Regions from separate parts of the Bradyrhizobium sp. CCBAU 11386 genome, predicted to be linked through region 3. Evidence: predicted binding sites of a transcription regulator. Region 3 holds the regulator's gene; each other region holds the start of a gene.
The links. The regulator LexA, encoded in region 3, represses DNA repair genes until DNA is damaged. The targets are predictions, from matches to a motif close to TGTTCNNNNTGTGTTCNG.

Region 1 (7,813 bases), on a different contig from region 3:
CGCACGGCGCAATATTTGCCGCCGGTATTCTCCAGCGTGTTCTGCGCAAAGCTGTAGGACACGTCGATGTCGCGGACCTCGACGCCGTTCTTGCGGGCATCGCCGACGATCTGCGCCGGCGCGTAGAAGCCCATCGGCTGCGAGTTCAGCAGGCCGCAGCAGAACGCGTCGGGGTGATGATATTTCAGCCACGACGAAATATAGACGAGCTGCGCAAAGCTCGCCGCATGACTCTCAGGAAAGCCGTAACTGCCAAACCCCTTGATCTGGTCGAAGCAGCTTCTGGCGAAGTTGGGATCGTAGCCGCGCGCGACCATGTTGCCGATCAGCTTGTCCTCGTATGTGCCGATGGTGCCGACATTGCGGAAGGTCGCCATCGAGCGGCGCAGGCCGTTGGCCTCCTCGGAGGTGAATTTGGCCGCCTCGATCGCGATGCGCATTGCCTGCTCCTGGAACAGCGGCACGCCCTTCGTCTTGTGCAGCACCTTGTAGAGCTCGTCCGCGGGACCATGCTCGGGCGATGGCGAGGGATAGCTCACCTTCTCCTGGCCGTTCCGCCGCCGCAAATACGGATGCACCATGTCGCCCTGGATCGGCCCCGGCCGCACGATCGCGACCTCGATCACGAGGTCGTAGAACGTCCGCGGCTTCAGGCGCGGCAGCATGTTCATCTGGGCGCGGCTCTCGACCTGGAACACGCCGAGCGACTCCCCGTCACACAGCATGTCGTAGACTTTGGGATCGTCCTGCGGAACGCTCGCCAGAACCCAGTGCTCGCCCTTGTGGTCCGCGATCAGATCAAAACATTTGCGGATGCAGGTCAGCATGCCGAGCGCGAGCACGTCGACCTTCATCATGTTGAGCGCGTCGACGTCGTCCTTGTCCCATTCGATGAAGGTGCGGTCGTCCATGGCGGCGTTGCCGATCGGCACATAGGTGTCGAGCCGATCCTGGGTGAGCACATAGCCGCCGACATGCTGGGAGAGATGGCGCGGGAATTCGATCAACTCGGTCGCAAGCTCGACCGCGAGGTTGATCATGGGGTTTTGCGGATCGAGCCCGGCCTGCTTGACCTGCATGTCGTTGAGGCCACTGCCCCAGCTCCCCCAGACGGTGTCGGCGAGCGCGGCGGTGACGTCCTCGGTCAGGCCCAGCGCCTTGCCGACGTCGCGGATGGCGCTGCGCGGACGATAGTGAATGACGGTGGCGATGATCGCGGCGCGGTGGCGGCCATAGCGGCGATAGACATATTGCATCACCTCCTCGCGCCGCGAATGCTCGAAATCGACGTCGATGTCGGGCGGCTCCAGCCGCTCCTTGGAAATGAAGCGCTCAAACAAGAGGTCGACCTTGGTCGGGTCGACCGAGGTGATGCCGAGCACGTAGCAGACGGCCGAATTCGCCGCCGAGCCGCGGCCCTGGCACAGAATATTCTGGCTGCGCGCGTAATGGACGATGTCGTGCACGGTGAGGAAGTAGTGCGCGTATTTCAGCTCGGCGATCAGCGCGAGCTCTTTCTTGAGTGTGGCACGCAGCTTGTCATCGATTTCGCCGGCAAAATATTTATCGACGCCCGCCCAGGTCAGATCCTCCAGATGCCCTTGCGCGGTCTTGCCCGGCGGCACCGGCTCGTCAGGATATTGATATTTGAGCTGGTCGAGCGAGAAGTCGATCTTGTTCGCAAAGCGCATGGTCTCCGCGATCGCCTCGGGGAAGTCACGGAACAGCCGCGACATTTCTCGTGGAGTTTTGAGAAAGCGCTCGGCATTGGCCTCGAGCTTCCGTCCGACCGCCTCGATCGTGGTCTTTTCACGGATGCAGGTCAGCACGTCCTGGAGGGGGCGGCGGCCGGGATCGTGATAGAGCACCTCGTTGGTCGCGAGCAGCGGCACCTTTGCTTTTCCCGCGAGATCATCGAGCCGCGCCAGGCGACGCCGGTCGTCGCCGCGATAGACCAGGCTCGCCGCCAGCCACACGCCATCGGCGCGGGTCGCTTTGAGCTTTGCAAGAACATCCAGCGCCTGCGCCGGCTCGAAGCGATGCGGCAGGGTCAGGACCAGAAGCTGGCCTTCCGAAAACTCGAGGAGATCAGGGAAGGTGAGACGACACTCGCCCTTCTCGATCCGCGTGATGTCGTCGCCGCGCTTGCCCCTGGTGAGCAGCTGACAGAGCCGGCCATAGGCTGCGCGGTCGCGCGGATAGACAAAAATGTCGGGCGTGCCGTCGATGAAGACGATGCGCGTGCCGATCAGCAGCTTTGGCTTGTGCAGCACCTTGTCATTGTCGAGCTCCTTGTAGGCCCGCACCACGCCGGCGAGCGTGTTGTGATCGGCGATGCCGATCGCGGCAATGCCGAGCTTGCTCGCCTGATGCACATAGGCGCGCGGATCCGAGCCGCCGCGCAGGAACGAGAAGTTGGTGGTGATGCCGATCTCGGCATAAGCGGACGCGGTCATGCGAAGAGACCGTGCACATACCAGCCGGGAGGAGCCGGCTTGCCGTCGTCGTCGAACACCTCTCCCTCGTAAAGACCGTCGCGAAAAATCCAGAAGCGCAGCCCCTCGGCATCCTCGATGCGGAAATAGTCCCGCGTGAACTGCTTGCCGTCCTGCCGCCACCATTCCATGGCGATGCGTTCGGGCCCCTCCACGCGCACCACCGCATACAGCGCGCGGCGCCAGGTGAATTGATGCGGCGGACCATCAGGCACGGTCGCGAACGGCACCTTGATCGGCTCAGGCTTGTCGAACAGCCTGAGCGGGCGCAGCGGCGGCTCGCTCTCGACACGTGCCGGCCATTCGGCCTGCATGGCGGCGGCGAGATGATGCTGCGCCGGCGCGGCCAGCACCGCACATTCAGGGATATGCGTGTCCTGCGGCAGGTGCACGACGACGCGCTTGCCACCGATCCGCGCGGCGATGCGGTCGATCAGCGCGGCGAGCTCGTCATTGTCGTGGACATGGGCGTCGAGATCACGCTGCTCCTGCACCACGATCTCGGTGCGGCTCGCCGACAGCCGCACCATGTCGAAGCCGAAGCCGGGATCGAGGGGATCGGCGAGCGCATCGAGCCGCTCGCGGAACAGGCGGTCGATGACAGCGCTTCGCGTCACCGGACGTCCGGTCTCGACCATGATCGCGCGCACCACGCCATCGGTGCGGAAGAAGGCGGCCTCCAGCCGGCGCGCGCCCTTGCCCTGCTTCTCCATGGACGCGATCAACGTGTCGGCGAGCCGCGACAGCGTCATCGCGATCATCGTATCGGTCGCGATCGGCTCGGCAAAGCGCTTCTCCACGATGTAATCAGGCAGCGGCTTTCGCGGATTGATCGGCGCATCGCCCTGTCCCAGCGCGTGCGCGAGCAGCGTGGAGAACCGCGCGCCGAACCGTGCCGTGATCTCGTGGGCGCTGCGCGATGCAACATCGCCGATGGTCTTCAGGCCGGCGCGGCGCAGGCCGGTGGTGATGGCTTCGCCCGCGCCGAGCGCGGACACCGGCAGCCGGCTGATCGCCTCCGCCTCCCCGCCATCGGCGACGATGGTGCCTGTGACCTGGCGCGTCAGCGTCCGCGCGCAGACCGAGGTGCCGGCAATCGCCGCACTGACGGCAAAGCCTTGTCGGCCGAGCGCGCGGACGAGCGTCTGCAACAGCGCGGCTTCCCCGCCGAACAGATGCGCACAGCCGGTGATGTCAAGGAACAGCCCGTGCGGCGGATCGAGCGCAACCAGCGGCGTGAAGCGGTCGCACCAGTCGGCGATGTCGCTCAGCGTCTTCGCATCGGCAACGACATCGGCATCGAACACCCGCAAGTCCGGGCACATCGCCCGCGCATTGGCCAGGGGCTGGCCGATATGCAGGCCGAGGCGCGACGCCGCATCGTCAAGCGCATGGATCACCAGCGCATTGGTGTCCTTGATGACGACGACGCTGGGCTCGTTGTCCTTATGCAGTCCGGCGCTGCCAAGGAACCGCTGGATCCGGTCGATGGGCAGGCGCGGCAGCCACAGGCTGAGAATACGTCGACGGTTCACTGAACTGGCACTCATCACACTTCCATTCCATGATCCACCGGCCGCACGGGCCATGACGATTGCGCAACAGCTCGGCATCGAAGCGCGGCGCGCCCCAGGCATCCCACATCGTGCCCGGCGGCGAATGCGCCGCGCGCAGCATCCATCGCGTCTCCGCGGTCGAGGGCAGCGGCTGCGCGGCCATCCGCAGCAGCAGGCCGGTGACGCCGGAGCCTTGCGCGGCCAGCGTCAGCTTGCGGCTCGCCACGAGATCGAACTGCCGCGTCTCGCCCCAGAGCTCGAGCACGACCGCGCCGAGCGCATCGCAGGCGAGTGCATCGGCCGAAGTGCGCAGCGCACTCTCCACATCGGCCGCGCGCACCATCACCACGCGGCGCGGGTCGAGGCCGAGCTCGGCGAGCCCGCTCATCGACAGCGCGCCGGCTTCCAGTTCCGAAAAATCCTGCCGCACCCATAGCAGCGGCCGGCGCGCGGTCACGCGTCCCGCAACGCCCATGACAAACCCGGTCGCGGCGGCGCCCTGGCGCCCCTCGCAAAACACCTCATGGATCGCCGCACGCGCAAGCCCGCCCTTCAGCGCGCTGTCGACCTCGCCGTGGCCAAGCGCGACGCGATCGCGCTGATGCACGACCTCCGCCGTCTCGATGCGCTCGATCTGGCCGCGCAAGGTCGCAAGCGCGCTCATGCGTGCGCCGCTCATGCTCGCCGCTCCTTTGAGATGGGTGCCGTGGCTCAAAAATAAGAACCCGCGGCTGGCTCATTTGTTCATGATATGTTCTAATATAAAGCTAACGGCGCCCTAGGAGTCAATCGAATTGGCGCGCCTTCGGATTCATGAGCGGAATCAAGAGGATTCGAGTGCCATGTACCTCGTCACCCTGGACAGCGAGACCGATTTCGACGGCTGGCGCAAAGCCGCACGCGCATTCGCCCTGCATCACGTCGCCCCGGCGGACGTGGTGTGGCACGTGCAAGGCCAGACGGACGACCAGATGCCGCCCGGCCTGTCCGAAGCGCCGAGCCTTCCGCCGATCGAGACCGAAAGCACGTTCACCGTGCCGGCCAATTTCATCGAGCTTGCCCGCATCGCGATCCTGCATCGCGACGGCGAGCGTTTTGCGCTGCTCTATCGCCTGCTCTGGCGGTTGAAGGCCGATCACGACCTGCTCGCAACGATGAGCGATCCCGACGTGGCGCAGGCAACCGCGATGGCTGGCAGCGTGCAGCGCGATGCGCAGCGGATGCGCGATCTCGTCCGCTTCCGCGAGATCGGGCGCGAGCAGAAGGCGCATTACGCCGCCTGGTTCGAGCCGGAGCATCACATCGTCGCATTCGCCGCGCCGTTCTTCGCGCGTCGTTTTGCCGACATGCCCTGGTCGATCCTCACGCCTGACGTTTGTGCCCATTGGAACGGTCACGCGATCTCCTTCACGCCAGGGATCAGCCGGGCGGAGTGGCCGGCCCCAGGCCGCCTGGAGGAAACCTGGCGGCGCCATTTCCAGCCCGACCGGCTGACGACGACTGACACGCCGGTGAAGCGCCGGAGGAACCTCCAGGACGCATCGACACTTGGATCGATACTTGGACCCCTGCTCGCCGATGCCGAACGCTGGACCGGCGGACGGATCTCCCCACGTCCGGAAGCCATCATGGGACACAAAGCAGCCGCCAAGGATCTCGAAGCGCTCCGCGAGGAGGCCGCGCATTGCCGTGCCTGCCCGCTCTACAAGGACGCGACGCAAACCGTGTTCGGCGAAGGCCCGAAAGACGCCACCATCATGCTGGTCGGCGAGCAGCCCGGCGACAAGGAAGACCTCGCCGGCCATCCCTTCGTCGGCCCCGCCGGCCAGATGCTCGACCGCGCGCTGGAGGAAGCCGGCGTCGATCGCAGGAAGGTCTATGTCACCAACGCGGTCAAACATTTCAAATTCGTGCCGCGCGGAAAAATCCGCCTGCACCAGAAGCCGAATACACAGGAGATCCGGGCATGCCGGCGATGGTATGAGCGGGAGCTGGCGGCCGTTCAACCCGATCTCGTCGTGGCGATGGGCGCCACCGCCGCGCAAAGCGTGTTCGGCAAGATCACTCCTGTAGGCAAGACCCGCGGCCGGCTGATCGACCTTCCCGACGGCCGCAAGGCTTTGGTGACGGTGCATCCGTCCTATCTGCTGCGGCTGCCCGATCCGGAAGCCAAGGTGCTGGAATATCGGCGCTTTGTCGAAGATCTGAAGATCGCGGCCAACTTGCAGAAGAAATCCGCGCGCGCCGCCTAAATCGCCTAAATAGCGGCGGGAAAACGTCTTGCAACCGCCGCTTGTCATCCAGCCTTCAAATCCATCGCGGACAATACCCTTACCTGAAAGTTAAGGGGCGTCCTGACATGACCGATGTAGCATTCGACCGCGCGGTAGCCGATCCCGCGCCGATCCAGCCGGCCTCGCGGCCAAATCTCGACAAGGGCTTCAATCCGCTGACGATGATCCTGTTCTTCGGCATCCTCGCCGCGGGCCTGCTATTCGTCGCCTACAGCATCTATGCCGACGTCAACGCGACCGGCACGCGGGTGACGACCTACCTGCCCTATATCCTGTTGTTCGTCGCGCTGCTGATCGCGCTCGGCTTCGAATTCGTCAACGGCTTCCACGACACCGCCAACGCGGTGGCGACCGTGATCTACACCCATTCGCTGCCGGCCGAAGTCGCCGTGATGTGGTCGGGCTTCTTCAACTTCCTCGGCGTGCTCCTGTCCTCCGGCGCGGTCGCCTTCGGCATCGTCTCGTTGCTGCCGGTCGAGCTGATCCTTCAGGTCGGCTCCAGCGCCGGTTTCGCGATGGTGTTCGCGCTTCTGATCGCCGCGATCCTGTGGAATCTCGGCACCTGGTTCTTCGGCCTGCCCGCCTCGTCCTCGCACACGCTGATCGGTTCGATCATCGGCGTCGGCATCGCCAACGCCGTCATGCGCGGCCGCGACGGCACCTCGGGCGTGGACTGGAGCAAGGCGACCGAGATCGGCTACGCGCTGCTGCTGTCGCCGCTGTTTGGCTTCATTTGCGCCGCCGTGCTGCTGCTGGTGCTCAAGTTCATCGTGCGCAACCCGGCACTCTATTCTGCGCCCGAAGGCAACAAGGCGCCGCCGCTCTGGATCCGCGGCCTGCTGATCGCGACCTGCACCGGCGTCAGCTTCGCCCACGGCTCCAATGACGGCCAGAAGGGCATGGGCCTGATCATGCTGATCCTGATCGGCACCGTGCCGACCGCCTACGCGCTCAACCGCGCGCTGCCGGAATCCCAGGTCGCCCAGTTCCAGAAGACCTCGGAGGCCGCCTCCAGGGTGATCTCGGCCAAGGGCGCCGGCCACAGCATCATCGGCGATCCCCGTCCGGCGGTGACGCAGTACATCGCGCTGCATCACATCAACGAGGGCACCTATCCTTCGCTCGCCGTGCTGGTGAAGGATGTCGGCGACCAGGTCGCCAAATACGGCTCGCTGAACAAGGTGCCGGCGGAAGCCGTCGGCAACACCCGCAACGACATGTACCTGACTTCGGAAGCGATCCGCTTCCTGATGAAGGACAAGGAAAACGATCTCAGCAAGGAAGAGGTCGCAACCCTGAACGCCTACAAGGGCTCGCTCGACGCCGCCACGAAGTTCATCCCGAACTGGGTGAAGATCGCGGTCGCCATCGCGCTCGGTCTCGGCACCATGATCGGCTGGAAGCGCATCGTGATCACGGTCGGCGAGAAGATCGGCAAGACCCATCTCACCTATGCGCAAGGCGCCTC
Region 2 (7,813 bases), on a different contig from region 3:
CGAGTTGGCTGCCAGTTGGTTGCAGCCTTCAATCCGGCGGTTGCAGCCCGGGCGATCTCAGCCACTCGCTGATGTGAGCGCCGGTCTCGGCTTGCCGGGCTCTGCGGATTGTACGCTCACGTTCGATACCGGGTGGAAGCGTTTTGGCTTCCTCACGGAGGCGTTGCGCTTGTTCGGCAAGGCGCTCTTCAAGGGACGTGGTTTGCTTGAAACGGCGTCGCTGCATGGCGCTGCTCCTTTCTAGAGGAGGCGGGAGCGCTAGTGGCGTTCTCATCACCGATGAAAGCCAAGGGCCGCGCGGTGATGGCATAGTCTGACATGTCCGCTGCTGGACATATGGTCAATCTTGACCAGCTCGGGAAAAGTTAGCGAAAGCAAATCAGGCCACTGCGATTTTCAAACCGGCCTTGGCTGGCCCGGCACCCGTGCCCAGCTCGCCCGGTCCCTCTCGAGTTGGGGCCTTTTGCTATCCGCAAGTAAAAACGCCGCCCGCTCAAATATGGCGCGGGCGGCGGCTTTCCAGCCCCAGGGGGGATGATGCAAAACCCCGGTAATCCTTCGTCTGCACACCCCATGCCAAGGTTCATTGCGCCGGAGCGGGACACCTTGATGCCGATGGAGCTCCAGAGGGAACCGAACGTCGTTCAGCTTGGGACACCAGGGCTCAAATACGGACAGCGTCCAAATCCGGGGTGCTGTCCTAACTAGGACCACCCCGCAGAGGCAGACGCGGGGGACACCCTTGCAGCCAAAGTAGGACACCCACCTCAAAGCGCGGCCCTTGCCTGGCCAAGTGGATGGGAAAAACAAAGAGGCCGCCAACTGAGGCGGCCTTACTTCGGCGGATGCAGCTCGCTCTTGAGCCAGCCCTGTACTTGTTCAGCTTTCAGGGGGTCAGGGTCGAACGTCGCGATCTTATGGTCGGATTGCCATAGCTCTATGACGTCGTTTTCCACCAGCGACTTGGCCCGTTCCTTGGCTTCAACTTCGTCCGCGCATATCAGGTCGAGGCGTTGCTTGATGTGCCCATCCTCGCCGATCACATAGGCTTGGTACTCAGGCATCTGACGGCCCTCAGCAGCCGCGATGAATGGAACCATTAAATGCTCTTGTTCCATTCCTTGCAAGGCTCGCGTTCCTCTAGCGGAACGTCTCGTTCGCGACGTGTTCTATGGGACCGAATTCCTTGATCCATCCCAAGGGTCGTCAAAACAGGCCACCGTCAGAATCCGGGTGCTGTCCTGATGAGGCCGTGTACCCAAAAACCCGACGGCGTAATGCGACGATGCCTACGTCGGATTTGCCGCTGTAGCGACCAAGTTCGTGCGCCGCACAATATGCGTCAAAAGCAGTCATTCGGGCACGCCAGATGTTCGCCAGGCTTGGCCCAATTTCTCGACATCTTCGAGCCGGCGAAATGGCGAGCTTTTGATGCCGGAAATGCGCAAAGCGGGGTCGGTTTGCAGGACGGCGTCGCACACGCGAGGGGCTTCGGCGATGCGCCCGGCCATCGCCAGGCTCGACATCAGTATTCGCTGCGCGCCCGGAAAATTCGGCTGGCGCTGAACGGCGCTCGTGGCGCGGGACAGAGCTTCCTCATACCGCCCGGCAAAGAAATGAGCGAAGGCCATCCCGGTTTGCGGAATGAACAGGTGGGGATCGACCGGACTCAAGCGAATTGCTGCCGAGAATTGCTCGATCGCTGCATCGTGATTGCCGAGAAAAACCTGTGCCCAGCCTGCCCAAAGGCGCGCCATGGCCAGATTGGGATCGAGTGCAATGGCCCTTGCGGCAAGAGCCGAGCCGGTCTCCGGCTCTTCGAGCATGTAGGAATAAACATGTGCTGCGTGCGCAAGCACCAGAGGATCGTCCTGGTCGAGCTGCACCGCTCGTTCGACCAGTTGTCGGCTTTCAGCCCGCTCCTTTGCCGCGTCCTCGATCCATCCGAACCCTTTCTTCTGACCGAAAATGTTGGCTCCAGAGGCGTAGGCGACGGCAAATGCAGGATCGAGCGAAATGGCAAGTTTAGTCATCCTGAGAGCCTCACCGCTGCCCTCCCGCGTCCACTGGTAGATGCTGAACTTGGAGCGCAGATAATAGTCATAGGCCTGGAGGCTTTCGGTCGGTTTGCGCCGTGCGCGCTCTATCTCGGCCCGCTCAAGCTGCGGAGACATCGCGCCTATCACGCCGCTCGTCAGGCGGTCCTGCAAATCGAAGATGTCTTCGAGTTCGCCATCGAACTTGTCGGCCCAGATGTGCGCGTCCGTAGACGCATCGATCAATTGCCCGGTCACACGAATCCGTTTTCCGGCCTTGCGTACGCTGCCTTCCAGCACATAGCGAACGCCAAACTCACGACTGATCCGCTTGATATCGACGGCTTCGCCCTTGTAGGTGAAACTCGAATTTCGCGAGATGACGAACAGCAATTTCGATCGCGACAGTCCCGTGATGATATCCTCGACCATGCCGTCGGCGAAATATTCCTGCTCCGGATCGTCGCTTAGATTCTGGAAGGGAAGCACCGCGATGGAAGGTTTGTCGGGAAGCGCAAGGAGGGGTCTTGCGTGTTCCATCGGACGGTCGTCGGCGATCGGCGCGCCGGTGGGGCCTTGCGCTTGCAGGATGGGTCCGACGAAACGGAAGCCCTTTCGCGGCAGTGTCTTGATCAGGCGCTGTTCCTGGCCGGAATCGCCGATCGCGTTCCGCGCGGCGTTGAGGCGAGTTGTCAGCGCTTCGTCGGACACGCTGCGCCCGTTCCAAACGGCATTGATGAGGTCGTCCTTGCTGACGACGCGCTCCCGGTTGCGGATTAGATAATCGAGCAGGTCGAAGACCTTTGGCGCGATGGCGACGCCTTCCGCGCCGCGATGCAACTCGCGGCGGTCCGTGTCGAATACGTAATTCTCGAACAAATAGCGCAAGCTGCCGTTTCCCCCAGGTGGCCTCCGATCGTCGAGGCACCAGCACCCGTCGCAACCCCAAGAATAAGCCGCCGGTAAGGAAAAAGTAAGCCGTGGGTCAGGCGTGCCTGCCCATACCTTGGCACTCTCGTCTGACTGAAAATACCCCCTCGGAAGAGACGCTCAAACTTGGAACAGGTTATGTCGGAATCGATTCAGGCGGCTGCTCCGTGCCTTCCACCGCATGCTCAGCTGATACAGATCGGGACAGGCGCCGCGGTCGCTAATGTCGTGCACATCGCGGCGAAGCTTGGGTTGGCTGATAAACTTGCTGATGGACCGAAGAGTGCAATGGAGTTGGCCGGCCCATCAGCTCTGCACGCCCCGTCGTTGCACAGATTGATGAGGACGATGGCCAGTCTGGGGCTTCTCACTGAAGGTGAACGACTGCGATTTTCGTTAACGAAGCTCGGTGAGGCATTAAGGTCGGATGCTCCGGGCTCGGCAAGATCGACCTTGCTCATGACGGGAAGTAGTTGGGTCGCAAGTGGCTTCGCCAATCTACTTCATTCCTTGCAAACAGGCCGTACAGGCTTCGAAAAAGCGCAGGGGATGCCGTTCTTCGACTATCTTGCTCAACATCCCGAAGACGCTTCAGTGTTTAGTGAAGCAATGGTTGGGCTTCATGGGGGAGAACCTCCAGCGGTCGCGGCCGCCTACGACTTTTCGATGTTCCAGACCGTCGTCGATGTTGGAGGGGCATCTGGCAATATGCTCGCCGCTATACTTGGGCGATACCCAGAGCCTCGAGGCCTGTTGTTCGATCGGCCGCACGTTGTGGTCGATGCTGAAAAGTCGCTCAAAGCGAACGGTGTTACCGGTCGTGTGACCGTCGAGGCTGGAGATTTTTTCCTGTCAGTGCCTTCGGGCGGCGACGCTTACATCTTGTCGCATATCTTGCACGATTGGAATGATGAACAGTGCCTGACAATTCTAGGTCATTGTCGCAAAGCCATGAAGCCGGATGGACGACTGCTGATTGTCGAGATGGTCCTGCCTCCCGGTGACGCTCCACATCCAGGGAAGATACTGGATATGGTGATGCTGGCATTGATTGGTGGGCAGGAGCGCACGGAAACCGAGTACGCCAGTCTACTGGACAAGGCTGGTTTCCGCCTCAGCCGCGTCGTGGCAACACAATCACCGGTGAGCGTCGTAGAAGCCGTTCTGGCCTAAGTGCCGCAAGGTCCGCTTGGACTCACCTGGAGGGCGCGGCGTGGTCGCTTCGGCGCAGCCTCGTTCGCGACGTGTTCTATCGGACCGCCCGCGGCGAGTCAGAGCGCCAATCAGATCAATGTGACGATGGATGGCGATCGACTACAGGTCATCGCCAATGTCGATGCAAAAGGCGCGCAGAAATTGCTGAAAGCAATTCGAGCAAACCTTGAACTGTTAGGTGATGACGAGGGCGATCTAACCGACGACCAATGAAAGAGGCCGCCAACTGAGGCGGCCCTTGTTGTTGATTTTTAAACGGCCCCAATAGGGGGCCGCCAACCCGCCTGGCGGGTTTTCCTCCAGCAGTCGGGGGGGCACCTTTCGGCTGGGGGCGCGAGCAAACGCGCCGCCAAGCCGATTGTTCCCCAAAGGTGTTCTCTTAGCGGAACGCCCCGGCCTTTATTCGCTACACCCAGAACGAGTTAATCCTAAGCGCGCATGAACAGGTTGTGGCGGTTCGCGAACAAAAACAGGCCACTGCAAAATTCAACTTAGGCCACTGTGGGTTAAAACAGACCAGCGCCCAAATCCGCAAAAGAACATATTGCGAACTCGGAACAAATAGAGTACATTGCTTTTATCGCCGGCCCGCCTCGCCAATCGTTTGTCCCCCTAGCGAATCCTCGCCATAAGGAGCACGACCCAATGTCCGCAACTGCCCTGCGTATCGTCGAAGGATCTTCCATGGACAAGAGTAAAGCTCTGGCCGCCGCGCTCTCCCAGATCGAGCGTCAGTTCGGCAAGGGTTCCGTGATGAAGCTGGGCAAGAACGACCGGTCGATGGACGTCGAGTCGGTGTCGTCGGGCTCGCTCGGGCTCGATATCGCGCTCGGCATCGGCGGCCTGCCCAAGGGTCGCATCGTCGAGATCTACGGGCCGGAATCCTCGGGCAAAACCACGCTGGCGCTGCACACGGTGGCCGAAGCGCAGAAGAAGGGCGGCATTTGCGCCTTCATCGACGCCGAGCACGCGCTCGACCCGGTCTATGCGAGGAAGCTCGGGGTCAACATCGACGAGCTGCTGATCTCGCAGCCCGACACCGGCGAGCAGGCGCTGGAGATCTGCGACACGCTGGTGCGTTCGGGCGCGGTGGACGTGCTGGTGATCGATTCGGTCGCGGCCTTGGTGCCGAAGGCCGAGCTCGAGGGCGAGATGGGCGAATCGCTGCCGGGTCTTCAAGCGCGGTTGATGAGCCAGGCGCTGCGCAAGCTGACGGCCTCCATCAACAAGTCCAACACCATGGTGATCTTCATCAACCAGATCCGCATGAAGATCGGTGTGATGTACGGCTCGCCGGAAACGACGACCGGCGGCAACGCGCTGAAGTTCTACGCTTCCATCCGTCTCGACATCCGCCGCATCGGCGCGATCAAGGAGCGCGACGAAGTCGTCGGCAACACCACGCGCGTCAAGGTGGTGAAGAACAAGCTGGCACCGCCCTTCAAGCAGGTCGAGTTCGACATCATGTACGGCGAGGGCGTCTCCAAGATGGGCGAGATCCTCGATCTCGGCGTCAAGGCCGGCATCGTCGAAAAGTCCGGCGCCTGGTTCTCCTATGACAGCCAGCGCCTCGGCCAGGGCCGCGAGAATTCGAAAGCGTTCCTGAAGTCCAACCCCGACATCACCGCCAAGATCGAGACCGCGATCCGCCAGAACTCCGGCCTGATCGCCGAGCAGATCCTGGCCGGCACGCCGGAGCGTGACGCCGACGGCGAGGAGCCGACCGAGGAGTAAGTCTTAACGCGAAGAGTTTTTCGCGAGGAGCGGGCGCTGAGGACGTTGAGTTGCCGACGTCTTCGGGGCCCGTTTCGTTTTGCGTGGGGCTGGGGCACGCCTGCGATGAAGCGTATGATCCTGACCAGTTCGTCCGGCGTCGGTCTCACCTACGCCGATCGCGCCGACATGGTCGTCCCCTTGATCTTTCGGTTCGTTTCGGGACCGCTGCCCACGTCACACCACCTCGATAACTACCTCAAAGGGGGCTCTTTCAGTGGCGAGCCGGACGTGCGGTGGTCCGATCTTGTTGTCCAATCGCCCCAGACCGGTCGTGCGCACAGAGAACTCGGACTGGTCTGGTTCTGCGAGACCTGCGGTGTCGAGCTCATCGAGCTGTGGTTTGATCCCACCCCGAACAATCAATTGCAGCTGGTCTGGATCCTCGATTATCTCCGCGCCGAACCCTACATGGCCGAGCGCCTGAAATTGCGGCTGGTCGATTTCGATTTGCTCGGAGCAGACGTCGCGGGGCTTCGCGATCGTGCCGTGCGGTCGGTCGATGTCACGGCGCACGACTTCGAGGTCGCCCGCATGGCCTGGGAGGCCTACCGGGCACCAACGCCGGAGCTCTGTTTCGGGCTCTTGAGCAGGGATTTCCCCAGGCTACCCTTCCTGAATCCGGCGATAGAAGAATTGCTGGCAGAACTGCCGTCACCGACAACTGGATTGGGTGCGACGGAAGCGCGGCTGCTCGAACTGATTGCGAGGGGACACAACCGTACCAAGGAGCTGTTTCAGCCGGGCGGGCTGCTCGAAACACGTGTGTTCGACCAGTGGGAGCTGGGCCCTTTGCTTGAAGGGCTCGCGTCCGGTCCGATGCCGGCGGTTGCGGGTCTCGATCCGAAGCTCGCGACGCTCGCCCCGCACAATACGCGAGGTCGCAATGCCGCTTATCGCCGGAGCCGGCTGGTGCTGACGGACTTCGGCAAAGCGGTGCTTGCGGGCCGGGACAATTTCCGCAGCCACAATCCGATCCGGCGCTGGTGGGGCGGCACGCTCCTGACCAACGAACGGCTCTGGCGTTGGAATCCGCAAAGCCGTTCGCTGGTGGCGCCTTAGGCCCTTACTCCGCGGCTTCCGCGTAATCGCTCACCGGCGGGCAGGAGCACACCAGGTTGCGGTCGCCATAGACGTTGTCGACGCGGCCCACCGGGCACCAGTACTTGTCGGTGCGCGAGACGCCGTCGGGGAAGCAGCCCTCGGCACGCGTGTAGGCGCGATTCCACGCATCGTCCGCGATGTCGTGCACGGTGTGCGGGGCGTGGCGCAAAGGCGAAGCCTCGATCCTGAAGCGGCCGGCTTCGACCTCGGCGATCTCCTTCCGGATCGCGATCATCGCATCGCAGAAGCGATCCAGCTCCGCCTTCGATTCCGACTCGGTCGGCTCGATCATCAGCGTCCCCGGCACCGGAAAGCTCATGGTCGGAGCGTGGAAGCCGTAATCGATCAGGCGCTTGGCGATGTCGTCGACGGTGACGCCGCTGGTCGTCTTGAGTGCGCGGGGGTCGACGATGCACTCATGCGCGACGCGGCCCTTCTCGTTCTTGTAGAGCACCGGGAAATGCGCATCGAGCCTTGCGGCAATGTAGTTGGCGTTGAGGATCGCGATTTCGGTGGCGCGCTTCAGGCCTTCTCCGCCCATCATCAAGATGTAGATGTAGGAGATGGTCAGGATCGAGGCCGAGCCGAACGGCGCCGCCGAGACCGGGCCGACCGGTGCATCCCCGTTCGTCGCGGGGGGGCGATCTTCAGGATGACTTGGCAGGAACGGTGCAAGGTGCGCCTTTACGCCGATCGGGCCCATGCCCGGGCCGCCGCCGCCATGCGGAATGCAGAAGGTCTTGTGCAGGTTGAGA
Region 3 (7,813 bases):
GGTGCTGCGCGACGTGCGCAAGGTCGATGGCTCCGTCGAACAGTTCGGCCGCAGGATGCGCCTGCCGGTGGTGCTCGCGCCGGTCGGCGCGCTCGAGATCTTCGACCCGGATGGCGCGGCGAGCGTCGCCCGTGCCGCCGGCACCTTCGGTGCTGCGCACATGCTGAGCTCGGTGTCCGAGCCCGGCCTGGAGAAGACCGCCGAGGCCGCTCCCGATGCGCTGCGCCTGTTCCAGCTCTATGTGCGCGGCGACGACGCCTTCGTCGCCGATGTCGTCAGCCGGGCGGAGAAGCACGCCTACGCCGCCTTCTGCCTGACCGTCGACACCGCCCATTACAGCCGTCGCGAACGTGACATCGCCAAGCGCTACGTTCGCGAGAGCCGCCTGCGCGCCACCGGCGGCGATTTCCAGAAGGGCCTGGAGTGGCGGACCGTGAAGATGATCAAGGACAAGTTCAAGGTTCCGCTGATCCTCAAAGGTATCGCCACCGCCGAGGACGCGCTGATCGCGATCGATCACGGCGTCGAATGGATCTACGTCTCGAACCATGGCGGCCGCCAGCTCGATCACGGCCGCGGCGCCATGCATATGCTGCCGGAAATCGTCGAGGCCGTGAAGGGCCGCGCCAAGATCATGGTCGACGGCGGCTTCGGCCGTGGCACCGACATCGTCAAGGCGATTGCGGCGGGCGCCGACCTTGTCGGCATCGGCCGGTTGCAATGCTGGGCGCTGGCGGCGGCCGGCGAAGCCGGCGTGACGCGGATGCTGGAGCTTCTGGAGGACGAGGTGCTGCGCTGCCTCGGCCTGTTGGGCGCCACCTCGTTCGCCGAGGTCAACAAGTCCTGCCTGCATCAGGCAACTGCAACGAATGCGCCGAGCGTGTTCAGCGCGTTCCCGCTGTTCGACCACGAACCTTACCGATACTGATCTGAAAGGATGCAATGACCTCGCTCTCTCCCGGCAGCGCAGATGCGCTTTTGTTCGATCTCGGGCGCGTCGTGCTCGACATCGATTTCTCCAAGGCGATCGCCTGCTGGGCGGGACATGCCGGCTGCAAGCCGGAGGCGATCGTTGCCCGCTATGTGCGCGACAGCGAGGCCTATCGGCTGCACGAGGTCGGCAAGATCAGCGACGAGGACTATTTCGCCTCGCTGCGCGCCTCGCTCGGGATCGGCATCTCGGATGCGCAATTCCTCGAGGGCTGGAACGCGATCTTCGCGGGCGAGATGCCTGATATCGCGGAGCTATTGCAGCGTGCGGCGAAGCGGATGCCGCTCTACGCCTTCTCCAACACCAACCGGCCGCATGTGGACCATTTCTCGAAGGAGTATGCCGGCCTGCTCGGCCATTTCCGCGAGCTTTATCTGTCGTCCAGCATCGGCCTGCGCAAGCCGGACGCGGCGGCCTTCGACCATGTCGTGGCGGCCATCGGCGTGCCCGCCAGGCGCATCGTGTTCTTCGACGACCTCGCCGAAAACGTCGAGGGCGCGCGGGCGCGCGGATTGACCGCGGTGCATGTGACCTCGCCCCGCGACGTCGGCGATGCGCTCAAAGCGCTGGGAATCTGATCGAGATACACCGGCCGGCGGGTGAAACCGGGGAGTTCCGCGGAACCGATCTCGCCCGAGATGAGGAACCAAATCACTTTGTACATTTTTATACAGAGTTCCGGGAACGGAATGCCCGCTTCCGGACTCTTGAGTCCGTTGGGACTTCTACGGACGGACGCATCATCGTGTTGGGCAAGACCTATCTCACCAAACAGGCCTCTCTTCTGCTCGAATTCGCCAGAACGACGTCGGATTCTGACCTTTCCGCCAAGCTGATCAGCAAGGCCGCCGACCTGAAATCCCAGGCCGATCCGCTGCCCGACAAGGATCAAGGCCCCAAAGCTCCCGACGTGGCGCCGGACGCCCGTCCGGACCAGCAGACCGGTCGTTGACCGATACTGGCCGTGGCTCTCGTCAATTGTCGTCCTGCCATGGCCATACTCGTACCGGTCTTTCTGATCGTCAGGGTTATGCCGCGCCGCACTTGGCGTTCTCCATAGAAGAGCGGCCGAGCGACGGGATGAATTATCCTGCTTCGTCGCTGTTTTGCCTCTGCGCCCGCACTCGGATAGAACGTTCGCCGTTCATTCGTCCGAACGTGCCCAGCAGGAGTCTTCCCCGTGGCCTTGATGCCGGTTTCTGACGCGCTCGCCGCAGTGCTGGCCGGCGTGGAGCCGTTGCCTGAAGAGATGATTCCACTCGATGAGGCCTACCACCGCGTGCTCGCGCGCGACGTCGCGGCGCGGCGTACGCAGCCGCCGGAGGCGATGTCGGCGATGGACGGCTACGCCGTGCGCGCGGCCGATGCGGCCAAGGTCGACGCACAGCTCACCGTGATCGGCGAGGTCGCGGCGGGCCGGCCGTTTGCGGGATCGGTCGGCGTCGGCGAAGCGATGCGAATCTTCACCGGCGGCGTCGTTCCGGCCGGCGCGGACGCGGTCGTGATCCAAGAGGACACGGTCGCCGAGGGCAGGCGCATCACGATCAAGCAAGCCGCCGTCACGGGGCGGCACATCCGCCCCGCCGGCGTCGACTTCTCCGAGGGCGACGTGCTCCTGCGCAAGGGAACCCGGCTCACCGAGCGCGACCTCGCGCTCGCGGCCGGGATGAATCACCCGCACCTCCCCATCCGACGCCGTCCGAAGGTCGCGATCCTCGCCACCGGCGACGAACTGGTGATGCCTGGCGCCACACCGGGTCCCGGCCAGATCGTCTATTCCAACGGCTACGCCCTGCACGCGCTCGCCCGCCAGGAGGGCGCAGATACCATCGATCTCGGTGTTGCCGCTGATACGCTGGAGGCCACCACCGCCGGCATCCGCCGCGCCCGCGAGAGCGGCGCCGATATCCTGATTACGACCGGCGGCGCCTCGGTCGGCGACCACGATCTGGTTCAGCAGGCGCTGAGGGATGAAGGCATCGCGATGGCGTTCTGGAAGATCGCGATGCGGCCGGGCAAGCCGATGATGCACGGCCGGTTAGGAGCGATGGGTGTGATCGGCCTGCCCGGCAATCCCGTGTCGTCCTATGTGTGCGCCTTCCTGTTCATGGTGCCGTTGATTCGCGCTCTGTCGGGCCGCGCCGTGATTCACCACCGTCGCGAGCGCGCCGTGCTCGGCCGCGACATCGGTGCCAATGACCAGCGCGAAGATTATCTGCGCGCACGTCTGGAGCGGCGCGACGACGGCACGCTTGTCGCCCTTCCCGTCGATCATCAGGATTCCTCACTGCTTGCGAATCTCGCTGCGGCACAGGCACTTCTCGTGCGCGCGCCGTTCGCGCCCAAGGCCGAGGCCGGCACGCCTTGCGAGGTGCTGCGACTGCCCGCCTGAACCCGCTGGTCATGCGCGTTCCGCGAACTTTGTCGCGTTCACGGTAAATTAAGCAGTTGCGGAACACATATCGAACATATAGTGTCCGTTCATGATTTGTTTCGAGCATCTGGCGGCTCGCCGCTGAATTCACCGTCTCGGAATCGAACGACATCAACCGGGGGATTTGGTCGAGATGTTAACGCGCAAACAATACGAGCTTCTGCGATTCATCAGCGAGCGTTTGAAGGAAAGCGGCGTGCCGCCCTCCTTCGACGAGATGAAGGACGCGCTCGACCTGCGCTCGAAGTCAGGCATCCATCGCCTGATCACCGCATTGGAGGAGCGCGGCTTCATCCGGCGTCTGCCCAACCGGGCCCGCGCGATCGAGGTGATCAAGCTGCCCGAGCTCCAGGCCGCCGCCGGCAGCCGCCGTGGCTTCACGCCGAGCGTCATCGAGGGCAATCTCGGCAAGGTGCGAGCGGGCTCCAGCGCGCCCGTAGACGAGGGCGAGCGCCCCGTCGCGGTGCCGGTGATGGGCCGCATCGCGGCCGGCACACCGATCGAAGCGCTGCAGACCCGCAGCCACACCATCAGCGTACCGCCTGACATGCTCGGTTCGGGCGAGCACTACGCGCTCGAAGTGCGCGGCGACTCGATGGTCGAAGCCGGCATCCTCGACGGCGACATGGCGCTGATCCAGCGCAACGAGAGCGCCGACACCGGCGACATCGTGGTGGCGCTGATCGACGACGAGGAAGCGACGCTGAAGCGCTTCCGCCGCCGCGGTGCCTCGATCGCGCTCGAGCCCGCCAATGCGGCCTATGAGGTCCGCATCCTGCCGCCCAACCGGGTGAAGATTCAGGGCAAGCTGATCGGCCTGTACCGCAAGTACTGAGCGCGGCCGCCGGTTGGCGACCCGCGCGTTGACGATTGGAGCGGACGATTGTCCGTTCCGGCTGGATAGTCTTTCTGGTTTTGCACAGATTATCCGGCCCCTTCTCCAGCGCTACATCCTCGGCACGCCGCACGAAGCCCTCATCGCTTCGCGGCGCTGGAGATCGAGGAGACCATCATGCGCAAGATCGTTTTGAGCGCCGTCACGATGGCGCTGATCGCAGCATCGGCGTCGCAAGCCTTCGCCGCACAGTTACACCCTGTCCGCAAGGCAGCGCAGACGACGACGAGCGAGCAATTGCGCAATGCCCGCAATGCCGTCGCGCAGCCGTCGCAACCCGCCTGGCAATATTCGGGCTGGTCGGCACCTGCTGGTCGCTGACGGAGACGCACGCCAAATGCGCGAGAGCGGACTTTGTTCCTCGTGCATTTGAAAAAGATATTGTGATGGCAGCCTGCGAACCCAAGCCGCAGATTTGCCTACAACCGAGAAGACGCTAACATGCTTCCACTCTGATAGAGGCCTGTGCCTCCGAAGGAGGCGCGGGTCGCTATCCCTGAATGAGGAGCACCCGATGTGTGACTACAGCCTGCATGCCGTCGCGACGCGTCCCGCAGAAGTCGGCGAGACGATCGTCACGACCACCTTCCGAGGCACCTCGACGCGCGGCTTCGCCTCCGAGGCCGACATGTCCGTCGCAGTCTGCCTGCTGCCGGGGACGGAGCTCGCCTTCGCCGACAACGTCCGCTACGACAATCGATGGATCTGGACGCGCACCATCAATTCCCGTGTCGGCAAGTTCGGCAAGATCGATCCGCACATTCCCGATCGCCATCACGACGCGATCGAATTCCCCGACGGCAAATACGTACTGGTGACGCAGCTCGTCGAAGGCCAGCGCGCGACCGTGCTGCAGTTGCCGGTGACCCAGCCCGTCGGCGAGCGTGAACACAAGCCGCAGGTGATCGCCGATGGTCGGCCGACCATCACCCGCCTGCCGATCGGCTGACGTACCTACCCCGGCTCACGGGTCGGGGCCAGGATTGAAATCGCCATCGCCGGCCGTGGCCGGCGAGACGGGATGGTTTGTGTCCTGAGAATCCAATTCGCCGAGATCCCCCCGCGCCTCCCCGTCGCACGAAGTTTGCGCGGCGCTGCCTGAATTTTGAACGTCCGTTCCGCGGCCAGATCGCCGATGCTGTCAATGGCTTGAGGCGGCGGGCACGGTCGATGAAAACCTTCATTCGCGTCGTTGAACTCTGGGTGCCCGACCGGACGCGCATGCGGCTGGAATTCGGCGGCGGTCTCTATGGCGAAGGGCTGTCCGCGTTCAAGGCCGTGAGCGAGAACTTGCGCTTCGGATACGACGAGGGCCTTCCCGGCAAGGCCTGGGCCAGCGGCCATCCCGTGATCCTCACCAAATTCGCCAACTCCTATTTCAAGCGGACCGATCAGGCGCTCGCGGCCGGCCTCACCTGCGGCGTGGCGGTCCCGGTGTTTTCAGGCGAATTTTTGCAGGCCGTGATGGTGCTGTTCTGCGGCGACGACGAGGCGCATGTCGGCGCGATCGAGCTCTGGCACAATGATCCCGATATCTCCCACGAGATGGGGCTCGTCGACGGCTACTACGGCACCGCCGACATGTTCGAATTCAACTCCCGCCACACCAGGTTTCCGCGCGGCTTCGGCCTGCCCGGACGCACCTGGAAAGCGGACCTGCCGCTGATCATCAAGGATCTGCACAACGCCAAAAGTTTTCTGCGCTGGGAAGAGGCCGCCGAAGTCGGGATCAATCTCGGCGTCGGCGTGCCCTACCGGACCGGCGCCGACCAGACCTGGGTGCTGACTTTCCTCTCCGCGCAGGCGACGCCAATTGCGCGGCGCTTCGAGATCTGGGTGCCGAACGAAGCCCGCTCAGCACTGGTCTTTCGCGCCGGCGATTGCAGCGCGCAGACCGACCTCGCCGCGCTCTATGTGGACAAATCCATCGCCAGGGGTGACGGCAGCATCGGCGGAGCCTGGGCCACCGGCATGCCCGCGCTCAACGACGATCTCGCGCATGACCATTCGGTCGCGGCCGCAGAGGCTCGCGCGTCTGGACTGAGCCAAATGGTGGCCCTGCCGGTGATCGGGAGTGCTGGGCTCGACGCCGTGCTGGCCTGGTACCTGTAGCCGTTCCGTTCAATCCTCGGCCTGCATGTCCGCCTCGGACGGTGTCGCGTCCCGGCTGCGGGGAGCCGCCGCCTGCGGCGCAAGGCTCGTACCGAAATCCCCCTCGCCGGCGGTCGCCGGCGACCACGGGCGGTCGGTGCCTCTCGCTTTCACCGCCTGAACGACAAAGCCGTCGCCTCGCTGTGTCAGCGCGAGCGCGCCTTGCGCGGCGAGACGCTGCCGGTCGACCACCATCGCCGCACAATCCGCTGGCGCCGGCCGCGCCGTCACCACCAGCGCGGCGCGGCTGCAATCGTCCGCCAGCGCTTCGATGCGCAAGGCCAGCGCGACCAGGCGCCCGTCGGCGAGCGGCGTCACGCAGCCGGCCTCGTCGCACGACACGCCGGCGGCGAGCGAGGGACTAGCGGCATCGCGCGGATCGGCGTCGGCAGCGAGCCACTCCTTCAGCAGAAAGCCGTCCTTGCTGGCCCGGATCATTTGCAGGCGCCCGTCCCTGCCCCGCACCGCGACGCTCTGGCCGTCCCCGGCGATCAGGATATCCGGCTGCCGCCCCGACAGCCCCCAGAGGATCGCCACCAGCAGCACCAGCGCGCCGGACCAGCGCAGGGGCGTGCGCAGCAGGCCCATCACGACGATCCCCAGGCTGGCCGCGATCAGCGGCGCGATGCCGAAAGCCGGGATGCGGCCGACGGCGCCCGGCAATGCCGCCACCCAGCGCGAGACCGCGACCATCCAGTCGATGCCGATCCCCATCAGCCACCAGAACACGCCGTCGAGCCCGAACGGCGCCGCGAGCAATCCGAGCAGTCCCGCAGGCATCACCAGCGCAGAGACCACCGGCATCGCGCCGAGATTGGCGAGCACGCCGTAGGGCGTGACGCGATGGAAATGGAAGGCGGCATAGGGCGTGGTCGCAAGCCCCGCGATTAGCGAGGCCAGAAACAGCATCGCGATCTCGCGGCCGCCCCACATCGCGATGCGCGCGGTCGCCGAATGATCGGGCGAAGCGAACAGATTCGGCATGCCGATCTGCACCAGCGCAACGAGTCCCAGCGTTGCCGCAAACGACATCTGGAAGCTCGGATGCACCAGCGCTTCCGGCGCGACCGCGAGCACGATCAGCGCCGCCACAGCCAGGGTACGGAACGTGATGGCGCGGCGGTCGACCATGACGGCGATCAGCACCACGGCGGTCATGAAGAACGAGCGTTGCGTCGCGACCTCCGCGCCCGAGAGCAGCAGATAGAACGCGGCGGCAACCAGCGCCGCAGCCGCGGACCATTTCTTGATGGGGAAGCCGACCGCCAGTCCCGGAATCAGAGCGAGCAGCGCGCGGACCGCGAAGAACACGACGCCGGCGACCACCGCCATGTGATAACCG
Region 4 (7,813 bases), on a different contig from region 3:
CAAGCCGGAGCTGTCGACCTCAGGCGGCACCTCGGATGCGCGCTTCATCTCCAGCTATTGCCCCGTCATCGAGTTCGGCCTGGTCGGCCAGACCATGCATCAGGTCAACGAGCGCGTGCCGGTGGTGGACCTGGAGAAGCTGACGAAGGTGTATCGGGGGATTTTGACGCGGTATTTTGGGTAGGGCACTAATTGCCGCTTAGCCCTCCGCCGTCATGCCCGGGCTTGCCCCGGGCATCCACGTTCTTTGCCGACACTGACAAGAAAGATCGTGGATGGCCGGGACAAGCCCGGCCATGACGGTGTGGCGCGAGTTCGGGCACGCCTTACTGGACAATCGTGTCGTAGAGATCCTCCCACTCAGGATTGTCCCTGAGGATCAGCCTGACCCTCCACGTCCGCGACCAGTGCTTGATGTTGTGCTCGCGCTGGATAGCGGTCTGGATGTCTTCGTAGCGCTCGAAATAGACGAGCAGCTTGACTCCATCCTTTTTTGTGAAGCCCGGTACCAACCCTTCGCGATGTTCGTACACTCGCCGCACGAGATCACTCGTAACGCCGACGTATAAAATGCCATTTGGCGCGCTCGCCAGGATGTAGACCCATCCACCATGCATGGTTGCATGTTGGCGCACGTGGATGGCCGGGACAAGCCCGGCCATGACGCCAGTGGCGGCATCAGACGCTAATAATCCACCTTCATCAGATACAGCCCCTCCGGCGGGGCGACGATGCCGCAGGCGGCGCGGTTGCGGGCTTTGAGCGCGGCGGAGAGATCGTCCGCGGTCCAGCGTCCCTCGCCGACCCAGACGAGCGATCCCACCATCGAGCGCACCTGGCTGTGCAGGAACGAGCGCGCCGAGGTGACGATGGTGATCTCGCGCCCGTCGCGCTCGACGTCGAGCTGGTCGAGCGTCTTCTCCGGCGACTTGGCCTGGCACTCGGTGTCGCGAAACGTCGTAAAATCATGCTTGCCGAGCAGGCGTTGCGCGGCCGCATGCATCGCCTCGGCATCGAGCCGGCGCGGCACGCGCCAGGCGTGGCCGACGTCGAGCGCGAGGTTGGCGCGGGTGTTGACGATGCGGTAGCGATAGTGGCGCTTCACGGCCGAGAAGCGCGCTTCAAAAGTATCGGGTACGATCTCGGCCTCGAGCACCGCAATCGGATGCGGGCGCAGATGCGCATTGAGCCCGTCGCGAAAGCGGCCCGGCGGGAACTGCTTCTCGATGTCGACATGCGCGACCTGGCCGCGCGCATGCACGCCGGCATCGGTGCGGCCGGCGCCATGCACCCGCAGATCCGCGCCCGTCATCGCCTTCACCGCCGCTTCCAATGCGCCCTGCACCGACGGCAGCGTGTCCTGCACCTGCCAGCCGAAGAACGGCGCGCCGTCATATTCGATGGTGAGCTTGTAGCGGGGCATCGTTTCCAATTCTGCCGTCATCGCCCGGCTTGACCGGGCGATCCAGTACGCCGCGGCCCCTCCGGTCAACCGAGAAGCCTCGGCGTACTGGATACCCCGCCTTCGCGGGGTATGACAGTGTCAGGTGAATTTCGCGCCCGCCTTCACCGGCACGCCGCGCAGGAAGTCGACCGCCTGCATCCGCGCCTTGCCTTCGCGCTGGAGCTCGATGATGCGGATCGCGCCTTCGCCGCAGGCGATCGTGAGCTGGTCGTCGAGCACGTCGCCCGGCGCGCCCGAGCCTTTGGCGAGCTCGCAGCGCAGGATTTTCACGCGCGCGTTGTCGCTGACGCCTGCGAGCTCCGCCCAGGCGCCGGGGAACGGCGACAGGCCGTGGATGTGGCGCAGCACGGCGTGCGCGGGCTTGCTCCAGTCGATGCGCGCCTCGGCCTTGTCGATCTTGGCCGCATAGGTCACACCGTCCTCGCTCTGCTTCTTGAGCTGGAGCCCGCCGCGGCCGAGCGCGGCCATGGCCCGCACCATCAGGTCGGCGCCGAGCCGGGACAGGCGGTCGTGCAGGTCGGCCGCGGTCATGGTGTCCGTAATCGCCAGCCGCTCGGCCATGGCGACATCGCCGGTGTCGAGGCCGACGTCCATCTTCATCACCATGACGCCGCTTTCGGCATCGCCCGCCATGATGGCGCGGTTGATGGGCGCGGCGCCGCGCCAGCGCGGCAGCAGCGAAGCGTGCAGATTGTAACAGCCGAGCTTTGGCGCATCGAGAATGGCCTGCGGCAGGATCATGCCGTAGGCGACGACCACGGCGGCGTCGGCGTCAAAGGCGCGGAACTCGTCGAGCGCTTCCTCTGTCTTCAGCGTCTTCGGCGTCAGCACGGGCACGCCGAGTCTTCGCGCGGCTTCCTCCACCGGGGTCGGCTGCAATTGCAGGCCGCGCCGCCCGCCCGGCTTCGGCGCGCGCGTATAGACAGCCGCGATCTCATGGCCATGCGCGACGAGCTCGAGCAGCGTCGGCACGGAGAAATCGGGCGTGCCCATGAAGATGAGGCGAAGGGGCATGTGACTGCGTTCGGTGAGAGTTCTGGTTCTCCGTCATGCCCGGGCTTGACCCGGGCATCCACGGTCTTCGCGACAAAGCAAGCAAGGCGTGGATGGCCGGGTCAAGCCCGGCCATAACGACAGAGAGAGAACCCTACTCCGCGCGCTTGGCGGCCTTCTCGAACTTCTTGATCACGCGGTCGCGCTTGAGCTTCGACAGATAGTCGACGAACAAGACGCCGTTGAGATGGTCGATCTCGTGCTGGATGCAGGTGGCGTAGAGGCCTTCGGCGTCCTCCTCGTGCACCTTGCCGTCGAGATCGGTGAAGCGCACGCGCACCTTCGCAGGCCGCTCGACCTCCTCGTAATATTCGGGGATCGACAGGCAGCCTTCCTCGTAGACCGACAGCTCCTCGGACGAGGCGACGACTTCCGGATTGATGAAGACGCGCGGCTCGGGCTTGGTCTCGCCGTTCTCGTCGCGCTTGGCGAGGTCCATGGTGATCAGCCGCAACGGCTGCGCGATCTGGATCGCCGCCAGTCCGATGCCGGGCGCGTCGTACATGGTCTCGAACATGTCGTCGGCAAGCTTGCGGATCTCCGTCGTGACCTTCTCGATCGGCTTGGAGACCAGACGCAGCTGCTTGTCGGGCAGGATGATGATTTCTCTGAGGGCCATGGCGGCGATTTAAGCCGGGCGCCGGACGCGGTCAATGCGGCCAGGAACCCTGTTAACCCTCCGCTAACCATAAAGCTTCAGGTTTCGTTAACCATAGAAATTAGCAGGGCATTCACCATAAATGTTCGCTATTCGTTCGTGTCGGCGACCGAATCGGCTAGAAGGACAGCCATGAACGAGATCATTTTCGTGGCTGGCGACTGGCCGGTGCGCACGATCGACGCGCTGATCGGCTTCGGGGCGCTCTTCCTGATCCTGCTGGTTGTGATCGCCGTGGTGATTGCACGCTCGGGGCGGCGCGGGGCGGAACTCGCGATGGCGAATGCGATCCGCGCCGACGAACTCGAGGAGCGCATCAGCCAGATGCTGCATGCCCAGAGCGAGGCCTCGGGCCGGGTCGACGCCATGACCCAGGCGCTGGCCGGCCGCCAGGCCGAGATGGCCCGCGCGGTCAACGAGCGGCTGGATTCGGTCACCCATCGCGTCGGTCAGTCCATGGAGCACTCGACCCGCAACACCATGGAGAGCCTGCACGCCCTGCACGAGCGGCTCGGCATCATCGACAACGCGCACAAGAACCTGACCGACCTCACCACGCAGGTGACGACCTTGCGCGACGTGCTCGCCAACAAGCAGTCGCGCGGCGCCTTCGGCCAGGCGCGGATGGAGGCGATCGTCCAGGACGGCTTGCCGAAGGGCGCCTACGAGTTCCAGTTCACGCTTTCGACCGGCAAGCGGCCGGACTGCGTCGTGTTCCTGCCCGACCAGCGCCCGCTCTGCATCGACGCGAAGTTTCCGCTCGAGGCGATGACCGCGCTGCACGATGCCCGCACCGACGAGGAGAAGCGCATCGCCACGCAGCGGCTGCGCGGCGACGTGATGAAGCATGTCAGCGACATCGCAGAAAAATATCTCGTCACCGGCGAGACCCAGGAGATGGCGCTGATGTTCGTGCCGTCGGAATCGGTCTACGCCGAGATCCATGACGGTTTCGACGACGTGATCCAGAAGGCCTATCGCGCCCGCGTCGTGCTGGTATCGCCCTCGCTGCTGATGCTCGCGATCCAGGTGATGCAGCAGATCATGAAGGACGCGCGCATGCGCGACGCCGCCGACCAGATCCGCACCGAGGTCATCAAGCTCGGCGACGACCTCGGCCGCCTGCGCGACCGCGTGCTGAAGCTGCAGAAGCATTTTGCCGACGCCAACGAGGACGTCCGCCAGGTACTGATCTCCGCCGACAAGATCGAGAAGCGCGCCGGGCGAATCGAGGAGCTCGATTTCAGCAAGGCCGATGCGCCGGCGGAGGGCCCGCATCTGGTGGCGACCGGTGCGCCCGAGCTGTTCCCGAGGAAGCTCCAGGCGGGGGAGTGATTCTCTCCTGAGATCCGGTACGCTGCCGCCATAATTTCGCTGTCGTCGCCCGGCTTGACCGGGCGACCCAGTATCCCAGAGGCGGCAGATGGGCGGACGCTGCTACTACGTCTACATTCTCGCCAGCAGGATCGGCGGAACGCTCTACATTGGCGTGACGAATGATCTCATCCGCCGCGTGGCCGAACACAAATTGCAGGTGGTCGAGAGCTTCACGAAGGAATACGGCGTGGTGAAGCTAGTCTATTTCGAGCAATTCGATGATCCCGAGAATGCGATCAAACGGGAGAAGCGTCTGGAAAAGTGGAAGCGCGCCTGGAAGATTGCGCTGATCGAGAAGGATAACCCTGATTGGAACGATCTCTATTCGGGGATAGCGGGTCCTCCATAACCTCGGCCTCTGGAATACTGGGTCGCCCGGTCAAGCCGGGCGACGACACCTCCCTTGTAGCCAGCAGGAGCGACAGCTCCCTTGTGGTCCCCAGAATCTGCTAACACCTCCCCATGACCGCACCCGACGCGACCTCCCCCGCCGTGACTTCCGCTCCGGCCGCCTCCTGGCGCGACAGCCTTGCCGTTTACCTGCAACCGCGGGTGCTGATCGTGCTGTTCCTCGGCTTCTCGTCCGGGCTGCCGCTGGCGCTGTCGGGCTCGACGCTGCTGGTGTGGATGCGCGAGGCCGGGGTCGATCTCGGAACCATCGGGCTGTTTGCGCTGGTCGGCACGCCCTACACGCTGAAATTCCTGTGGGCCCCGCTGGTGGATGCGCTGCATGTGCCGCTGTTCACGCGCGCGTTCGGGCGGCGGCGCGGCTGGCTGCTGTTCTCGCAGCTGCTGCTGATCGTCGCCATCCTGCTGCTGGCGCTGACCGATCCCGCACGCTCCCCGTTCTACGTCGCGCTCGGCGCGCTGCTGGTGGCGACGACGTCCTCGACACAGGACATCGTGGTCGACGCCTTCCGCGTCGAGAGCCTGCCGGAGAGCGAGCAGGCCGCCGGCATGGCGTCCTATGTCGCGGCCTATCGCATCGGCATGCTGGTCTCGACCGCGGGCGCGCTGTTCATCGTCTCCGGTTTCGAGAGCACCGGCATTCCGCGCACATCGGCCTGGATGTGGGGCTATGTGGTGATGGCGGCGATGGTGCTGATCGGCACGATCACGGCGCTGGCCGCGACCGAGCCCGAGCAGTCGGTGCGGGCGGAAGCCGCGACGCAAGCCGAGACGGCGTTCGCACGCGTGCTGCACGCGGCGATCGGCGCCTTCTCGGAATTCCTGGCGCGCAAGGATGCGCTCGCCGCGCTCGCCTTCGTCGTGCTGTTCAAGTTCACCGACGCCTTCTCCGGCACCATGACGGCGCCGTTCGTGATCGACCTCGGCTTCTCCCGCAACGACTATGCGGCGATCGTGAAAGGCGTTGGCCTCGCCGCCACGCTGATCGGCGGTTTTGCCGGCGGCTTCGTCGCGCGGCGCTATTCACTGGCGACGAGCTTGTGGATCGGCGGAGTGGTGCAGGCGCTCGCCAATCTGTCGTTCTCCTGGCTGGCCTTCGTCGGCACCAGCCAATGGGCGCTCGCCTTCGCCATCACCTGCGAAAACTTCACCAGCGCCATCGGCACCGTGATCTTCGTCGCCTATCTCTCCGCGCTGTGCCAGAACCCGCTGCACACGGCGACACAATACGCGCTGCTGACCGCGCTCGCCGCGGTGGGACGCACCTATCTCTCGTCGGTGGCGGGCTATGTCGCCAAGGCCACCGGCTGGCCGCTGTTCTTCGTGATCTGCGTGCTGGTGGCGATCCCGAGCCTGGTCCTGCTGACGTGGCTGCAGAAGCGCGGGCATTTCGAAGAGCTGGGGCCGATCAGGGTGTGACGCTGCCCTCCCTCCTCGTCATTGCGAGCGAAGCGAAGCAATCCAGGAATCTTTCCGCGGAAACAGTCTGGATTGCTTCGTCGCAAGTGCTCCTCGCAATGACCACGCGGAGAGCGAACCGCCCCCTACTGCTTCTTGATGATGCTCCACTTCGTCACCACGGCTTCGCTCATCTGGCCGGGATCGCTGGCGCAGGCGACTTCGTCGACCTTGACCGAGATCTCCTTGCCGACGAACGATTTCAGCTGCGTGGCCTGCGCGTCGCTGGAGGTGACGAGCTGAAAGGTCTCGGGGCCGGTCTCGAGATTGCACAGCCCGTTCGGCGGCGGCAGGCGGCGCGGTTCCGAGGTGATCTGGTAGGTCGCGATCCGCTTGCCGGCGTTCTTGACGTCGCGCACCTTCATCGCGTTCAGCTCGCCCGAGAGCACGTCGCCGGTGTTGATCGGCTTGCCGGGCTTGGGCGGCGGTGGCGCCGCGTCGTCCTGCTGCGCGGAGATGGCCGGCGTCACCAGCAGCATCATCGTCGCGACCAAAGCCCATCGAGTGGCGAAAAGTTTCGTCATGTCGTCCGTTCCGTAGGGTCTGTAGGATAGCTAGAACAGGGTCCGCTGCCGCATCGCGGCCGATAGCGTACCTTCATCGAGATAATCGAGCTCGCCGCCGACCGGCACACCATGGGCGAGACGCGTTACTTTTACGTTGGCGTCCTGGAGCAGGTCGGTGATGTAGTGCGCCGTGGTCTGGCCGTCGACCGTCGCGTTCAGCGCCAGGATGATTTCATGGACCTGCGCGTCATGCGCGCGCGCAACCAGCGCGTCGATGGTGAGGTCCTGCGGACCGACGCCGTCGAGCGGCGACAATGTCGCACCCAGCACATGATAGCGCCCTTGAGTCGCATTGGCCCGCTCCAGCGCCCAGAGGTCGGCGACATCGGCGACGACCACGATGATCGAAGGATCGCGCTTCGGATCGGTGCAGACGGTGCAGGGATTTTGCGTGTCGATGTTGCCGCAGGTCTTGCAGACCTGGACCTTGTCGAGCGCGACCTGGAGGGCCGAGGACAGCGGCATCATCAGCGCTTCGCGCTTCTTGATCAGATGCAGCGCGGCGCGCCGCGCCGAGCGCGGACCGAGGCCCGGCAGCCGTGCGAGAAGCTGCACCAGCCGCTCGATTTCAGGACCTGCAACCGCGCCCATGTTACTGGCCGAACAGCCCCGGCGGCAGGCCGAGCCCGCCGGTGAGCGACTGCATCTTCTCCTGCACGGCGGCCTCCGCCTTGCGGCGGGCATCACCGAGCGCGGTCACGAGCAGGTCCTCGAGCACCTCGCGCTCTTCCGCCTTCATCAGCGAGGGATCGATCTTCACGCCCTTGACGTCCATCTTCGCGGTCATGCGCACCGCGACGAGGCCTCCGCCGGAGATGCCTTCGACCT

Region 1: a site for LexA is predicted at 4,793-4,810, ahead of XI09_RS30555 (ImuA family protein). Genes of this name have one in related genera too.
Region 2: a site for LexA is predicted at 4,717-4,734, ahead of recA (recombinase RecA). Genes of this name have one in related genera too.
Region 4: a site for LexA is predicted at 3,260-3,277, ahead of XI09_RS21595 (DNA recombination protein RmuC). Genes of this name have one in related genera too.

What each region holds. Positions count from the first base shown of each region.
Region 1 is NZ_LBKA01000247.1:92,693-100,505, reverse strand. It holds gene XI09_RS30565 (error-prone DNA polymerase) at 1-2,456, opposite strand, end outside; gene XI09_RS30560 (Y-family DNA polymerase) at 2,453-4,045, opposite strand; gene XI09_RS30555 (ImuA family protein) at 3,942-4,730, opposite strand; gene XI09_RS30550 (UdgX family uracil-DNA binding protein) at 4,894-6,303, shown strand; gene XI09_RS30545 (inorganic phosphate transporter) at 6,411-7,813, shown strand, end outside.
Region 2 is NZ_LBKA01000250.1:1,442-9,254, forward strand. It holds gene XI09_RS32240 (hypothetical protein) at 29-226, opposite strand; gene XI09_RS32245 (hypothetical protein) at 834-1,100, opposite strand; gene XI09_RS32250 (winged helix-turn-helix domain-containing tetratricopeptide repeat protein) at 1,353-2,924, opposite strand; gene XI09_RS32255 (methyltransferase) at 3,105-4,139, shown strand; gene XI09_RS32260 (hypothetical protein) at 4,260-4,394, shown strand; gene recA (recombinase RecA) at 4,827-5,915, shown strand; gene XI09_RS32270 (hypothetical protein) at 6,021-7,016, shown strand; gene gcvP (aminomethyl-transferring glycine dehydrogenase) at 7,021-7,813, opposite strand, start outside.
Region 3 is NZ_LBKA01000235.1:45,779-53,591, forward strand. It holds gene XI09_RS24160 (alpha-hydroxy acid oxidase) at 1-928, shown strand, start outside; gene XI09_RS24165 (HAD family hydrolase) at 943-1,569, shown strand; gene XI09_RS24170 (hypothetical protein) at 1,737-1,943, shown strand; gene XI09_RS24175 (molybdopterin molybdotransferase MoeA) at 2,172-3,383, shown strand; gene lexA (transcriptional repressor LexA) at 3,559-4,260, shown strand; gene XI09_RS24185 (hypothetical protein) at 4,438-4,641, shown strand; gene XI09_RS24190 (hypothetical protein) at 4,835-5,269, shown strand; gene XI09_RS24195 (GAF domain-containing protein) at 5,491-6,432, shown strand; gene XI09_RS24200 (ComEC/Rec2 family competence protein) at 6,442-7,813, opposite strand, start outside.
Region 4 is NZ_LBKA01000228.1:61,273-69,085, forward strand. It holds gene dapE (succinyl-diaminopimelate desuccinylase) at 1-184, shown strand, start outside; gene XI09_RS21575 (GIY-YIG nuclease family protein) at 327-662, opposite strand; gene truA (tRNA pseudouridine(38-40) synthase TruA) at 686-1,423, opposite strand; gene fmt (methionyl-tRNA formyltransferase) at 1,544-2,479, opposite strand; gene def (peptide deformylase) at 2,613-3,137, opposite strand; gene XI09_RS21595 (DNA recombination protein RmuC) at 3,309-4,511, shown strand; gene XI09_RS21600 (GIY-YIG nuclease family protein) at 4,600-4,902, shown strand; gene XI09_RS21605 (AmpG family muropeptide MFS transporter) at 5,016-6,380, shown strand; gene XI09_RS21610 (hypothetical protein) at 6,506-6,943, opposite strand; gene recR (recombination mediator RecR) at 6,974-7,576, opposite strand; gene XI09_RS21620 (YbaB/EbfC family nucleoid-associated protein) at 7,578-7,813, opposite strand, start outside.